Regions from separate parts of the Streptomyces sp. NPDC101227 genome, predicted to be linked through region 2. Evidence: riboswitches for the same ligand, from Rfam matches in the RefSeq annotation. Region 2 holds a riboswitch; each other region holds the start of a gene.

Region 1 (5,057 bases), on a different contig from region 2:
CCCGATGCCCCCGCCGAAGCCTCCCCCGCCACCGCCACCGCGCGACGACAGCCCGCCCATCGAGGCGGACGGCGTGGCGGGACCCGTGCGCCGCCACTCGACATAGTCGTCCGGGATCTCCTCCAGGAAACGCGAGGGCGGGTTGTACGAGGGCTGGCCCCAGGCGCTGCGCATCGTGGAGCGGGTGACGTAGAGCCGCTCGCGGGCGCGCGTGATGCCCACATAGGCGAGCCGGCGCTCCTCTTCCAGCTCCTTGGTCTGGCCCAGGGAGCGCATATGCGGGAAGACGCCGTCTTCGAGGCCGGTGAGGAAGACGACCGGGAATTCCAGGCCCTTGGCGGTGTGCAGGGTCATCAGCGTGATGACGCCGCTGCCGTCCTCGTCCTCGTCGGGGATCTGGTCGGAGTCGGCGACCAGCGCGACCTGCTCCAGGAAGTCGGAGAGCGTGCCCGGGTTCTCCTCGCCGCGCTCCTGCTCGAACTCCAGGGCCACGGAGGCGAGTTCCTGGAGGTTTTCGATCCGGGTCTCGTCCTGGGGGTCGGTGGAGGACTGGAGCTCGGCGAGATAGCCCGTGCGCTCCAGGACGGCTTCCAGGACCGTGGCGGGCCCGGCGCCGGACTCCACGATCGTGCGCAGCTCCTCCATGAGGACGTTGAAGCGCTTGACGGCGTTGGCGGAGCGGGCGGCCATGCCGTACGCCTCGTCGACGCGGCGCAGCGCCTGCGGGAACGTGATCTTCTCGCGGGAGGAGAGGGCGTCGATCATGGCCTCGGCGCGCTCGCCGATGCCGCGCTTGGGGACGTTCAGGATCCGGCGCAGCGGGACGGTGTCCTCGGGGTTGGCGAGCACCCGCAGATAGGCGAGGACGTCGCGGACCTCCTTGCGCTCGTAGAAGCGCACGCCGCCGACGACCTTGTAGGGCAGCCCGACCCGGATGAAGATCTCTTCGAAGACGCGGGACTGGGCGTTGGTGCGGTAGAAGACGGCGACATCGCCGGACTTGGCGTCTCCGGCGTCCGTGAGCCGGTCGATCTCGTCGGCGACGAACTGCGCCTCGTCGTGCTCGGTGTCCGCGACATAGCCGGTGATCTTGGGGCCGGCGCCGGCGTCGGTCCAGAGGTTCTTGGGGCGGCGGTTCTCGTTGCGCTCGATGACGGCGTTGGCGGCGGACAGGATCGTCTGCGACGAGCGGTAGTTCTGCTCCAGCAGGATCGTGGTGGCGTCCGGGTAGTCCTCCTCGAACTGGAGGATGTTGCGGATCGTGGCGCCGCGGAACGCGTAGATCGACTGGTCGGCGTCACCGACGACGCACAGCTCGGCGGCGGGCATCTCGTCCGTGCCCGGGCCGACCAGCTCGCGGACGAGGGTGTACTGGGCGTGGTTGGTGTCCTGGTACTCGTCGACGAGGACATGGCGGAAGCGGCGGCGGTAGTGCTCGGCGACATCCGGGAAGGCCTGGAGCAGATTGACCGTCGTCATGATGATGTCGTCGAAGTCCAGGGCGTTGGCCTCGCGCAGCCGCGACTGGTACATCGCATAGGCCTCGGCCAGGGTCTTCTCGAAGCCGTCGGCGGCCGTCCCGGCGAAGGTCTCCTCGTCGATGAGCTCGTTCTTGAGGTTGGAGATCTTCGCGCTGAAGGACTTGGGCGGGAAGCGCTTGGGGTCCAGGTCGAGGTCGCGGCAGACCAGGGCCATCAGGCGCTTGGAGTCGGCGGCGTCGTAGATCGAGAAGGACGAGGTGAAGCCGAGCTTCTTGGACTCGCGGCGCAGGATGCGGACGCAGGCGCTGTGGAAGGTGGAGACCCACATGGCGTTGGCGCGGGGCCCGACGAGGTCCTCGACGCGCTCCTTCATCTCGCCCGCGGCCTTGTTCGTGAACGTGATCGCGAGGATCTGGCCGGGGTGGACATGGCGCTCGGCGAGCAGATGCGCGATGCGGTGGGTGAGCACCCGGGTCTTGCCGGAGCCGGCGCCGGCGACGATCAGCAGCGGGCTGCCGTGATGCGCCACGGCGGCCTTCTGCTCGTCGTTGAGCCCCTCGAGCAGCGCGGCGGGGTCGACGACGGGGCGGGCGGCGCCGTCGCGGTAGTACGCCTCCTGGGGCACCGGTGCGTCGAAATTCCCGTGGAACTTTCCGTCGAAGAGGTCAGCGGGAATCTCCTCCGGGGCCGGGCCGTGCTCGTCCTCGGGGGGCGGCGGGGGCTCGTCCTCGTGCTTGGGGCCGAGGTCCGCCAGGAAGCTGTCGTCAAAGAGGCTGCTCATCGCCCACCGAGTCTAGGCCGCCGCACTGACAGCCCGCCGCCACCTCTCCAGATCCGGCCCCCGGCCCGCGGCCCGCATCCCCGAGATCGCGTTAAGGTCACAAAAAGGTTTCGGGCATATCGAACATCAGCCTTCACAGGAGTCACACGAGTTGGCTACCGTGCCTGCTCGGGCAGCCCGTTTCCCCGCGGACGACAGCGTCTGCACGGGCCGCCTCCGCCGAGTCCGGCCCTGCCACCAGGCACCCGGAGCCGGGGACCCACCAGCACCACCGGGGTGAATCGGCCGGTGCGGCCGCCAGCAGCGGACGCATCGACCGTAGGGCAAGCCTTCCGTCATCGACACCGCCCGAACCCGACAGCTAACCCGGTAGGCGGTCCACGGAAGGAGTCGCCGGCCTTGGCGTCGCACCGCAAGCCGCGCACCCGCATACTCACCTCGCCCGGGAGCCGTCGTACGGCCGCCGGGCTCACCACTGCCGCCCTCGCCTCGGTCACCCTGCTCTCGCAGTCCGCCGACGCCGCCCCCAGGGCTCCCAAGCCCACCATCGAAGAGGTCAAGCAGAAGGTCGACGGGCTCTACCGTCAGGCCGAGGTGGCCACCCAGAAGTACAACGCCGCCAAGGAGGGCGCCGAGCACCAGCGCGCCACCGTCAACGGCCTGCTCGACGCCGCCGCCAAGCGCGCACAGAAGATGAACGAGTCCCGGCGCGAGCTGGGCACCTTCGCCTCCGCGCAGTACCGCACCGGCGGGATGAACCCCACGACGCAGCTGATGCTCGCCAAGGACCCGCAGGAATTCTTCGACCGTACGCACCTGATGGAGCGGCTCACCGGCCGGCAGAAGCAGGCGGTCACCGACTACCAGGAGCAGCAGGCGGCCGCCGCCCGGCAGCGGGCCAAGGCGACCTCCAGCCTGGAGCAGCTCCAGAGGACGCAGACCTCGCTGCAGGAGTCCAAGCGGTCCGTCCAGGAGAAGCTGGCCGAGGCGCGGCAGCTGCTGTCCCGGCTGACCGCGCAGGAGAAGGCGCGGCTGGCGGAGCTGGAGCGCCAGAAGGAGGCGGCCGCCAAGCGCCGGGCCGATGAGCTGGCGCGGCAGCAGGCCGAGAAGGCGCGCCAGCAGGCGGAGAAGGAGCGCCAGCAGCGCCAGAGCGGCGGCAGCACGACGGGCGGCGGCTCGACCGGTGGCGGCTCCACCAGCGGCGGGTCGACCAGCTCCACCCAGGTGGAGAAGGTGCTCGCCTTTGCCCGCGCCCAGATAGGCAAGCCGTACGTCTGGGGCGCGACCGGCCCGAGCTCCTACGACTGCTCGGGCCTGACCGCGGCGGCGTGGAAGGCGGCCGGGGTCGATCTGCCGCGTACGACGTGGGACCAGGTCAAGGTCGGCCAGCGGGTCGCGACCAGCGACCTCAAGCCCGGTGACCTGGTGTTCTTCTTCGACGACATCAGCCACGTAGGCATTTACATAGGCGACGGCAAGATGATCCACGCACCGCACCCGGGCGCCAACGTCCGGGTGGAGTCGATCTACTACGACCCGATCTACGGGAGCGTGCGGCCGGCCTGAGCGGCGGCTGAGCGGCTGGTTCGAACGACTTCGCCCCCTACGGGGCTCCCCTAAGGGGGCCGCAGGCCCCTACCGCACAACTGCCCCGGACCCACCCCCCACACGCCACCGCGCGGTCGTCCTCTCGAAGGGACGACCGCGCGGTGAGCCGTATGTAGCGGGTGCCCGGTCCGGGGGCCGGGGTGGACGCCGGAGCCGAGGTGCGGGCGTCGAAGCCGGGTTCCGGGCGGCCGGAGCCGAACTCCGCAGGGCCGGTCTCAGGTCCAGAGCACCGCGATGAAGATGTTGGCCATCGTGAGCCCGCCGACGGCACCGAAGAGCGGCTTGGCGATCTTCTCCTCGTCCCGCTTGACGTAGACCAGCGCCAGGATCACCACCAGGACGGCCATCTTGATGGCGATCTTGATGTTGTTGACCGGCTGGTCCTGGGCCTGGTTCAGCCCGACCAGCACGATGCCGGTGACCAGCATCGTCAGCGCGCCGTGCAGCATGGCCGGCACGAAGCGGGCGGCCCCCGCGCTCATCGCCTTCATCTGGGTGAGGAAGCCGCCCAGCAGGGAGGCGATGCCGATGATGTGCAGGCCGACGAAGATATTGATTACTACGTCCATAGTGCGGGATCGTATCCGCCGCATATCACGCGCCTTCCGGCAGGGCGCCGGTAATCGCCGCTTCGATCATGGCAGGCCGCGCACGGCCCCGTACGCGGCGGACACTCGCTCATCCGCCCGCCACTCGCGGTCGAAAGCCGTCAATTCCGGCCAACTGGGCGCTATGCCGTGACGTGCAGGTTTACCGTCCTCACTCCAGGCGGCCGACGAATGCGCGGCCCGTACGGAAGGAAGTGACGGCCACCGTGGCGTCGCACCGCAAGACCAAGCAGCACCCGCCGGCACCGCTGGGCGGCGCCCGCACCGCCCGCACCGCCCGCACCGCCCGTACGGCCCGCACCGCCCGTACGGCCGCCGCCCTGGCCCTTGCCGGTGCCGCGGGCGTCGCCGCCTTCGACGGCACCGGCCAGGCCGCTCCCCGCCCCACCCCCGCCCAGGTCAAGGGCCGGGTCGACGCGCTGTACCAGGAGGCAGAGGTGGCGACGCAGCACTACAACGGCGCCAAGGAACAGGCCGATGCCGCACGCGCGGAGCTGAGCCGGCTCCAGGACGAGGCCGCCCGCCGGACCCAGAAACTCAACGCCGCCAAGGCCCAGCTGGGCACGATGGCCGGAAACC
Region 2 (5,057 bases):
CTGTACATTTTTTACAGAGAAGCAGAAGGAGCAGTCATGCTGCGACCGACGGCCCGCTATGTCCTGCCGGAGTTCACCGAGCGCACCACCGACGGCGTGCGCACCCTGGACCCGTACTCCAAGCTGCTGAGCGAGCGCATCATCTTCCTGGGCACCACGGTCGACGACACCTCCGCCAACGACGTGATGGCGCAGCTCATCCACCTGGAACACGCCGCTCCGGACCAGGACATCTCGCTCTACATCAACTCCCCCGGCGGCTCCTTCACCGCGATGACCGCGATCTACGACACGATGCGGTTCGTCTCCTGCGACATCGCGACGGTGTGCCTGGGGCAGGCCGCCTCCGCGGCCGCGGTGCTGCTGGCCGCCGGCACGCCGGGCAAGCGGATGGCCCTGCCGAGCGCCCGCATCCTCATCCACCAGCCGTCACTGCCCGAGCCGATCGAGGGCCAGGCCTCCGATCTGCAGATCCAGGCGACGGAACTGCTGCGCACCCGCGACAAACTGGAGGAGCTGCTGGCCCTGCACACCGGACAGCCGCGCGAACTGATCGCCAGGGACATCGAGCGCGACAAGATCTTCGACGCCCACGGCGCCCAGGAGTACGGCCTGATCGACGGCCTCACCCGCGGCCGCAAGCAGCCGGCCGCCCAGCTCGGCGCGCGGTGAACTCAGGTGCTGCCACCGGAGCTGCCGCCGCTGCCCGCGCTGACCCGGGCCGAGGGTGAAGTGATCGACCGGTACTTGGAGGTACTGGACCTGTTGGGCCGGATCAATCCGGCGCGCGGAAACGGCACTTACAGCGGCCTGCGCGCGGCTCAGGCACTGGTCGGCAAGGCGGCCGGACTGCGCGACGCGCTGGCGCTGATGCATCAGCGCGGCGAGAGCGAGCTGCATTCCGGGACGCTGACGCGGGCGCTGCGGGTCCTGGACGGCGAACGCCGGGCCCGGCTGGTCGCGGTACCGCCGCAGCCCGAGCCGTGATCCGACACGCGCCCGGCCGAGGAGCCCGTACGGCGTAACAGACGCGCTCGTTACAGGGAGTCGACGATTTGCAGAGCGCACCCGGTTGTCACGCGGCAGTTGACGCGTCACCCCTGGTCCCGGGCTCACCCTCCGCCGACTCCACCTCGTGAAAACCGACATAAGTCACCATTCGGTGTAAATGTGACCAATGTCACGCAGCGCATTTCTTACCGGATTTCGGGCGGTGGCGGCGTGAAGATCCCTCCACGACAAGGCCCCGCCACCGCGACGGGGCGGTCCGGGCGGACGCCTAATCCTGCCGCCGTCCGGATGTCAGGTCGACGCGGTTGGATCGGCAGGAGCGGAGGACCCGAGCACGACGGGGCCCCGGCACTCGTGGCCGAGGGCTCCTTGGGGTGAAGCCGTACGCACGGCCGGGCACTCTTCGCCTGCCCGAACCCGACAGGTCCCCCTTCGCAGGCGGCTGACGAAGGGTTGCGCATGAGCATGCGTGGACATCTGCCGCATCTGCTGGCACGCGCCGGCACCGTTTCCGCCCTCACGATGGTCACGATCACGGGCACCACTGTGGCGCCAGGAGCGACCGCCGACGCCGAGGCGGCCGCCGTCTCCTCGAAGGCCCTGCGGATCGCCGCCTCGAAGCGGGGCTCCCCCTACCAGTGGGGCGCCCAAGGCCCACACCGCTTCGACTGTTCGGGGCTGACTAGGTACTCGTTCAAGCACGCGGGCAAGGCGCTGCCACGGACCGCGGCCGCGCAGTACAACGACACCAGCCATGTCACCCGAGCGGCGCGCAGAAGCGGCGATCTGGTCTTCTTCCATGGCGGCCGCGGCGTGTACCACGTCGGCATCTACGCGGGCAGCGGCCGGATCTGGCATGCGCCGAAGGAGGGAGCGGTGGTCCGGCTGGAGAGGATCTGGAGCTCCGCCGTCTGGTACGGGCGGGTGGGCTGACCTGCGGCGATCGGCAGGTCACGGTCAATTGTCAGTGGCCTTGGGTACGTTGGCGAAGTGACCGGCGAACTGAGCGAGCCATTGATGGCGGCGGCGTGCGGGAGCTTCCCGCCCGCCGCCGGTCCGGTAACCGCGCCGCCCGCGCCGGGGGCTCACGCCGGCCCCGGCGGCTCAGGTGAGGACCAGCTCGGCGAGCAGAATGCCGCCCAGGGCGGTCAGCAGCGCTCCCGTGGTGGCCTCCAGGGCGCGGGACACCCGCGGACGGCGCAGCCAGGCGCCGAGCCGGTCGACGAGCAGCGCCACGGCGGGAAACCACACCGCCGCCATGCCGACGACGATGGCCGCCAGCAGCAGGGTCCGGGGCAGCGCGGGCTGCCCCGCCGGGACGAACTGCGGCAGCAGGCTGAGGAAGAGAACGGGGGCCTTGGGGTTGAGCGCATTGGTGAAGAAGCCCTGGCGCAGATATGGCGCGGTGCCGGGGCCGGCCGTCGGGTGCGGACCGGGGGCCCCGCCCTGCGCGCCGGCCGCCTGCCGGTCGGCCGCAGGGCGGCGGGCGACCGCGATCAGTGCACGGGCGCCGAGATACAACAGATAGGCACCGCCCAGGAGTTGGACGGTCTCGAACAGCGCGGGCACGGCCACCAGCACCGCCGCCAGCCCGGCCACCGCCAGCGCGGTGTGCACGAGCAGTCCGCCCGCGACCCCGAAGGCGGTCGCCACCCCCGCCCGGCGCGAGGCGAGTGCGTTGCGCACCACGACCGCGAAGTCCGCGCCCGGCATGGCGACCATGCCCGCGGCGATGCCGGTGAAAGCCATCAGATGTCCGTCCATGACAGCAGCATCGCCCGTCGGAGCCTTTAATAGGTATTGGCAATCTCCTGGGTCAGCCTGAAGAGGTTCTTAAGGGAGGCGGGTCTCTGTGTACGACCCCACGCGGCTGGCCGCCCTGGTGGCCGTGGCGGAGGCCGGCTCGATCACCCGGGCCGCCGAGCGGCTCGGCTACACCGCGCCCGCGCTCTCCCAGCAGCTCACCAAGCTGGAGCGGGAGACGGGGACGGCGCTGCTGGTGCGCCACCACCGCGGCGCCCGGCTGACGGCGGCCGGTGAGCTGCTGCTCGTACGGGCCCGGCGGGTGCTGGACGAGCTGGACCTGGCGCGGCACGAGCTGTCCCGGCTGGCGGGGCTGTCGGGCGGCCGGCTGCGGGTGGGCACGTTCGAGACGGCCGGTACGCATCTGCTGCCGCCCGCGCTGAGCGCGTTCCGGCGGGCCCACCCGGATGTGGAGCTGAGCGTGACGGAGTTCGTACCACCTCAGGAGATGACGGCGGTGGCGCTCGGCGAGGTGGATCTGGCGCTGACGCATGAGTATGTGCCGGGCGAGGCGGTGCCGGTGCCGGACGGGGTGCGGCTGGCGCCGCTGCTGACCGAGGAGCTGGTGCTGGTCACGGCCCCCGGGCATGCGCTGTCGGCGGGCAGCGGGCGGCTGGCGCTGTCGGAGCTGGCCGGGCAGCCGCTGGTCAGCATGGCGCCGGCCAATCCCAACCGGCGCGCGGTGGAGGCGGCGCTGGCGGCCGCGGGGGCGAGCGTGGCCGTGCGCTGCGAGTCACCGGGCTACGGGGTGGTGTGTGCCCTGGTGAGCGCCGGCCTCGGGGTGGCGGTGGTGCCGCAGATGATGGCGACCGGTTCGGTGACCCCGCTGGGCATCCGCCCGCTGGATCCGCCCGAGCTGCACCGCACGATCTCCGTTGCCTACCGCGCGGGCGGCGGCACCCCGGCCGCGGACACCCTGCGGGCCCTGCTGCACGGCGCGTTCACCCGCAAGTCCGGGGCGCCATGACGGGTGACGCGCCCCTGCGGCGCGTCAGCGGACGCCGACCGTCCACGGCATCGCGATGCTGACGGTCTTCCCGCCGCACGCGGTGGGCACGACGCTCAGCCGGCCGCCGGATTCCGCCGCGAGCGAGCGGATGATGACCATGCCGCGTCCGTTGTCCTGCTGGACGGCGGCGGGCAGCCGCCGCGGCCGGCGCGGGTGGCTGTCGGTGACGCCGATCCGCAGCAGCTGCGCGCGGTCGAGGCGGAGGGCGACGGTGAAGGTCGGGGACTGGCCGAAGGTGTGCTGGACGGCGTTGGTGGCGAGCTCGGAGACGATCAGGCGGACGGCGTCGGCGTACTCCGTGTCGGCGGGCAGGCCCCATGCGGCGAGCACCTCGAGCACATGCCTGCGGGCGAGGGATACCGAGGCCGGGGCGCTCGGCAGGGTGAGTGAGGATTCCTGGTGGTCTGCCATCGTGACGCCGTCCCTTTCCCGCCGGGGCCGTGGCGGATGTCCGCCGGGGCCCCGGGCCGGTGCTGTGCGCGCCAGAGTGTCACCCTTGCCGACGGTGTTGCGGCCGATCCACCGAGATGTGCGGATATATGTCGCCCAATGCGGTGAACTCTGCGACACAAGACGGCATTTGGGCTGCCAGAGAGGCTCAGGTCGGCGGTGCGGTCGCGGTGATCACGGCCACCGCCGTGTCGACCTGCTCGCTCGTCAGGTCCGCCCGGGCGGTGAGCCGCAGCCGGGAGATCCCGTCCGGAACGGACGGTGGCCGGAAACAGCCGACCGCGAGTCCCGCCTCCCGGCAATCGGCCGCCCAGCGGACCGCCTTTTCCGGAGAGGGGGCCCGTACGGAAACCACGGCGGCATCCGGCCGTACGGCCACCAGACCGGCCGCGGTGAGCCGGGCGTGCAGCTCCCGGGCCACCCCGCGGACCCGGGTGGCGCGCTCCGGTTCGCGGTGCAGCAGCCGCAGCGCCGCGAGCGCGCCACCGGCCGCCGCCGGGGCCAGCCCGGTGTCGAAGATGAACGAGCGGGCGGTGTTGACCAGATGCTCGATGACCCGCGCCGGGCCGAGCACGGCGCCACCCTGGGAGCCGAGCGATTTGGAGAGCGTCACGGTGGTCACCACATCGGCGTCCCCGGCCAGTCCGGCGGCCGCCATCGCGCCGCGGCCCCCCTCGCCCAGGATGCCCAGGCCGTGCGCGTCATCGACGACGAGGGCCGCGCCGTGTGCCCGGCAGGCGGCGGTGAGGGCGGTCAGCGGCGCGGCGTCACCGTCGACCGAGAA
Region 3 (5,057 bases), on a different contig from region 2:
GCATCGTCGAGGATCTCCTCGATGCGCAGCAGCTGGTTGTACTTGGCGACGCGCTCGGAACGGGCCGGGGCGCCGGTCTTGATCTGGCCGCAGTTGGTGGCGACGGCGAGGTCGGCGATGGTGACGTCCTCGGTCTCACCGGAGCGGTGCGACATCATGCACTTGAAGCCGTTGCGCTGGGCCAGCTCGACGGCGTCCAGGGTCTCGGTCAGCGAGCCGATCTGGTTGACCTTGACCAGGAGGGCGTTGGCGGAGTTCTCCTCGATGCCGCGGGCGAGGCGCTCGGGGTTGGTGACGAAGAGGTCGTCGCCGACGAGCTGGACCTTGGCGCCCAGCTTCTCGGTGATGACGTTCCAGCCGGCCCAGTCGTCCTCGAACAGCGGGTCCTCGATGGAGACCAGCGGGTAGGCCGCCACCAGCTCCTCGTAGTACTCGGTCATCTCGGCGGCCGAGCGGTCCTTGCCCTCGAACTGGTACTTGCCGTCCTTGTAGAACTCGGAGGCGGCGACGTCCAGCGCCAGCGCGATGTCCTGGCCGGGGGCGTAACCGGCTTCCTTGATGGCCTCGAGGATGAGGTCGAGGGCCTCGCGGTTGGAGCCCAGGTTCGGGGCGAAGCCGCCCTCGTCGCCGAGGCCGGTGGCCAGGCCCTTGGCCTTCAGGACCTTCTTGAGGGTGTGGTAGACCTCGGTGCCCCAGCGCAGCGCCTCGGAGAAGGACTCCGCGCCGATCGGGGCGATCATGAACTCCTGGATGTCCACGTTGGAGTCGGCGTGCGACCCACCGTTGAGGATGTTCATCATCGGGACGGGCAGGACGTGCGCGTTCGGGCCGCCGAGGTAGCGGAACAGCGGCAGGTCGCTGGCCTCGGAGGCGGCGTGCGCGACGGCGAGGGAGACGCCGAGGATGGCGTTGGCGCCGAGCGAGCCCTTGTTGTCGGTGGCGTCCAGGTCGAACATCGCCTGGTCGATCAGCCGCTGCTCGGTCGCGTCGTAGCCGACGAGCTCCGGGCCGATCTGCTCGATGACGGCCAGGACGGCCTTCTCCACGCCCTTGCCCAGGTAACGGTTCGGGTCGCCGTCGCGGAGCTCGATGGCCTCGAAGGCGCCGGTCGAGGCACCGGACGGCACGGCGGCACGGCCGGTGCTGCCGTCGTCGAGGCCGACCTCGACCTCGACCGTGGGATTACCTCGCGAGTCGAGAATTTCGCGGGCTACGACGACGTCGATGGACGGCACGTTGTCTCCTTCGTGGGTGTCTGGAGTTCTGCAGCACGAGCCTAACGGGCCCGGGGAGGTCCGCTCGCCGTTGGCCCGCTCCGTGGGACGAAAAGAGGCCCAGATGCCCATTTCCCGGGGCGTTTAGGAGCATTGTTCGCTGCACAGGAAAAAGCGCGGGAAGCCGCTGGTGACGGGTTCCGGTGGCCCGGAGCGCGGCGCGGCGCGCGGTGTGGCGTACGCGGTGGCCTACGGAGTCGCGTATGCGGTCGCCGTAGGCAGTCGCGTATGGAGAAGCCCCGCCGCGGCGCGCGGGGGGAAGCGCGCCGGGCGGGGCCGGCTCGGGGAGGCAGCGGGCCGCTCGCTCGGGCCCGCGGGAGTCCCGGTGGGGGCGGCTCAGATGCTGAGCTGCTGGCCCGGGAAGATCAGGTTCGGGTTGCCGCCGATGACGGACTTGTTGTGGGCGTAGACCGTCTTCCAGGTGGTGCCGTGCGCCTTGGCGATCTTGGCGAGGGTGTCACCGGCCTTGACGGTGTAGTTGCCGTGGCCGTGCGCCTTCTTCGGAGCCGGCTGGACCTTCTCCTGCTTCGGCGCGGCGGGCTGGGTGTGCTTCGGCGCGGGCTGGGCCTTCTTGACCTCGGCCTTGGTGGAGGTGTTGAGGTCGGGGGACGGGCCACCGGCGGTCAGGTTGCCGGCGCCGGCGCAGGACCAGGCGCCCGGGCCCTGGATGGCGAGGAGCTTCTCGGCGGCGGCGATCTGCTGGGCCTTGGTGGCCAGGTCGGCGCGGGCCGCGTACTGGGTGCCACCGGCGGCGGCCCAGCTGGAGTTCGAGAACTGGAGGCCGCCGTAGTAGCCGTTGCCGGTGTTGATCGACCAGTTGCCGCCGGACTCGCACTGGGCGACCTTGTCCCAGGTGGCGACGGAGGCGGCCGAGGCGGAGGTGGCGCCCATCATCGGGACGGCGACGGCGGCACCGGCGACACCGGCGAGGGTGGCGATGCGGACGGCCTTGGACGGACGACGGTGCTTGCCCTTGTTCAGCATGGTTCGTTCGTTTCCTCACCGATGCCTACGAGGTGAGCTGTCGGGTTCGGGTCGTGTGAGTACCCGGCCGCGTGTGCAGCACACGCGGCTTCACCCCAAGCCGGTTGACCCGCTTTCACGGGTGGGGCCGGCACTTACCTTGGGTCCCCCGCTCCTGCCTTCGGCGCTTGCGCGTCGAGTGCCTGCGATCACCGGCAGGATTCGGCGTGTGATCGAAGGGCCCGCTTTGGCGAGCGGTCCCGACCGTAATCAGTAATCCGCTTGGTGTTCAAACCCCACTATCTGAACCAAGTTGACCGTTTTTGATCATCGGAGGCTCATATTTCCGCAGGTGGGCCGGGGTGCGGATTCCGGCCGACGAGCCGGACACCGCACCCCGGAACGAGACGCTTGTCTCACTTTCGCCAAAAGGGACGAACTGGCGGTAACTACCCTGCCGCGTGCCCGAGATCGAGCAGCTGACCTGGGTGGATCAGGTCCGCGTCGGCCCCGACGACCTTCTCGTTGCGGTCATAGAGCGCGGGCCAGCCGCCCGGCAGATCGTGGGTCTCGGCGATGCCTGACAGGGTGTCACCGGGGCGGACGGTGTAGTCGGCGGCGGGGGCGGACGGGTCCGCACCGGGGCGCGTGCCGGGGTCCGTACGGCGCTCCTCGCCGCCGCGGGAGGCGTGGCGGCCGGCGGGCCGGCCGTCGTCGCCCGCGCCCTTGCCGTCGCCGCCGTGGCTCTTGCCGTCCTTGCCGTGCTCGGCGTCCGGGCCCTCGTCGGTGCCGCCGCGGTGCTTGCCCTTGGCGGGAGCCTCCGGACCGGCGGGGCCGTCCTGGTCGTCCGTGTCGCTGTCGTCGTCGCCCGCGTGGGAGGGGGCGGACGGGTCCGCGGGGTCCGAGGCGTCGGGGGTCGACGGGGACGGCGTGGGCGACGCGTCGTCGGAGGGATCGCCGGAGGGATCGCCGGAGTGGTCGCCATAGGGGCCATCGGAGGAATCGTCCGACGGGCCGGAGCGGCCGGTGTCCGACGGGCCGGGCCGCGGGATGCTCGTACTGCCCGGGTCGACCTCCGGCGCCCGGCCGTCCTTGGTCAGTCCGGCGTTCACCGCGCAGCTCGGCCAGGCGTCCGGGCCGCGGTCGTCGAGGATGGACTCGGCGACGGCTATCTGCTCGGAGCGGCTGGCGAGGTCCGGGCGCGAGGCGTACGAGGTGCCGCCGTACTGCTCCCACATCTCCTGGGTCAGCTGGAGGCCGCCGTAGAAGCCGTTGCCGGAGGCCGCGCTCCACATTCCGCCGCTCTCGCACTGCGCGACCTTGTCCCAGGTCGCGGTGTCGGCGGCGTGTGCACCGCTCGCGGCGAACAGCGGCAGTGCGAGGCCGGCGCCGGTCACTCCCGCCGTGACAAAGATGGCCGGTGCCTGACGGGGGCGACGGTGTCGGCCGTTCCCGGAGCGCATGCGGTTGCCTTTCGAGCGGCGGAAGACGTGCTGGAGTTGTCTGCCGAACCGGCACGGTGAGGCGAACGGACGCGACGAACCATGCGACCCGTCGAACCCGTGCGGCCTGTCGAACCCGTGGCCGATTCGGTGGGTCGAAAGGTAGCCGGGGTCACGGGTAGTCACAAGTCGGTGTAGCCGAGATCACGCAGAGGTCACGCGGCTGACGTTCCGTCACTTCGCGGTCATAGCTGGTCAGAGCCGCCGATTCGGTACCTCCGGCCCTGACCGTCGACAGGCCGTCGGTCAGGGCCACCGGTCACGGCCGCTCGGCGGAAACCTCCGGCGTGAACTCCACCGGCAGCGACCGCAGTCCGCGCATGATGAGCCCGCCGCGCCAGCGCAAATCGTCAGGTTCCGCGGCAAGCCGGATGTCCGGGAGGCGGGTCAGCAGCGTGGCGAGGGCGGCCTGCCCCTCCAGCCGGGCGAGCGGCGCGCCCAGGCAGTAGTGGATGCCGTGCCCGTAGCCGAGGTGCTGGTTGTCCCGCCGGGTGAGGTCGAGGACGTCCGGGTCGGCGAAGCGTGCGGGATCGCGGTCGGCGGCGGCGAGCACCACCAGGACGGGGTCCCCCTCGGCGATCCGCTGCCCGCCCAGCGTCAGCTCCTCGGTGGCGAACCGCCAGGTCGCCAGCTCCACGGGGCCGTCGTACCGCAGCAGTTCCTCGATGCCGGTGGCGAGCAGATCGGTGTCGCCGGCCGCGATCGACTTCTGCAGCAGCTCGCGCTGGGCGGGGTGGCGCAGCAGCTGGTAGGTGCCGTTGCCGATGAGGTTCACGGTCGTCTCGAAGCCGGCGAAGAGCAGGATGAACGCCATCGCGGCGACCTCGTTCTCGGTGAGGTGCTCGCCATGGTCGGAGGCCCGGATCAGCGCGGAGATCAGGTCCTCGTCCGGGTCCGGCCGCTCCCCGAGGACCTCGCGCTTGCGATGGATCAGCTCGGCGAGATAGCCACGCATCTTCTTCACGGAACGAGCGACTCCGCCCCGCGGGCCCCCGCCGTGCCGGATCATCATCCCCGCCCAGTCGCGGAAGTCGTCCTGGTCCTCGCGCGGTACGCCCAGCAGGTCGCAGATCGCGTAGATGGGGAGCGGGAAGGCGAATTCATGGATCAGATCCGCCTCCCCGCGTTCCGCGAACCCGTCGATGAGGCGGTCGGTCAGCTCCTGTACGCGGGGGGCGAAGGCCGCGACCCGGCGCGGGGTGAACGCCTTGGAGACGAGACGGCGCAGCCGGGTGTGATCCGGGGGGTCGATGTTGAGCAGATGCGTCATGAGGTTGGCGCTGCGCTCGCCGGGGATGCCGACCTTGCCCTTGCCGTG

The links. Region 2 has a riboswitch for cyclic di-AMP ahead of ACIRPT_RS03745 (C40 family peptidase). Riboswitches for the same ligand answer to the same signal wherever they lie in the genome.
Region 1: linked by a shared signal. The riboswitch ahead of ACIRPT_RS16320 (NlpC/P60 family protein) and the one ahead of ACIRPT_RS03745 (C40 family peptidase) in region 2 are both predicted to bind cyclic di-AMP.
Region 3: linked by a shared signal. The riboswitch ahead of ACIRPT_RS09910 (transglycosylase family protein) and the one ahead of ACIRPT_RS03745 (C40 family peptidase) in region 2 are both predicted to bind cyclic di-AMP.

The regions. Positions count from the first base shown of each region.
Region 1 is NZ_JBIWOD010000006.1:268,941-273,997, reverse strand. It holds gene pcrA (DNA helicase PcrA) at 1-2,262, opposite strand, end outside; cyclic di-AMP (ydaO/yuaA leader) riboswitch at 2,470-2,654, shown strand; gene ACIRPT_RS16320 (NlpC/P60 family protein) at 2,662-3,828, shown strand; gene ACIRPT_RS16315 (hypothetical protein) at 4,086-4,439, opposite strand; gene ACIRPT_RS16310 (NlpC/P60 family protein) at 4,673-5,057, shown strand, end outside.
Region 2 is NZ_JBIWOD010000001.1:809,981-815,037, reverse strand. It holds gene ACIRPT_RS03755 (ATP-dependent Clp protease proteolytic subunit) at 37-672, shown strand; gene ACIRPT_RS03750 (hypothetical protein) at 679-987, shown strand; cyclic di-AMP (ydaO/yuaA leader) riboswitch at 1,267-1,467, shown strand; gene ACIRPT_RS03745 (C40 family peptidase) at 1,471-1,944, shown strand; gene ACIRPT_RS03740 (LysE family translocator) at 2,116-2,775, opposite strand; gene ACIRPT_RS03735 (LysR family transcriptional regulator) at 2,864-3,781, shown strand; gene ACIRPT_RS03730 (ATP-binding protein) at 3,806-4,234, opposite strand; gene ACIRPT_RS03725 (8-amino-7-oxononanoate synthase) at 4,422-5,057, opposite strand, start outside.
Region 3 is NZ_JBIWOD010000004.1:71,428-76,484, forward strand. It holds gene eno (phosphopyruvate hydratase) at 1-1,235, opposite strand, end outside; gene ACIRPT_RS09910 (transglycosylase family protein) at 1,611-2,258, opposite strand; cyclic di-AMP (ydaO/yuaA leader) riboswitch at 2,266-2,475, opposite strand; gene ACIRPT_RS09915 (transglycosylase family protein) at 2,687-3,634, opposite strand; gene ACIRPT_RS09920 (cytochrome P450) at 3,999-5,057, opposite strand, start outside.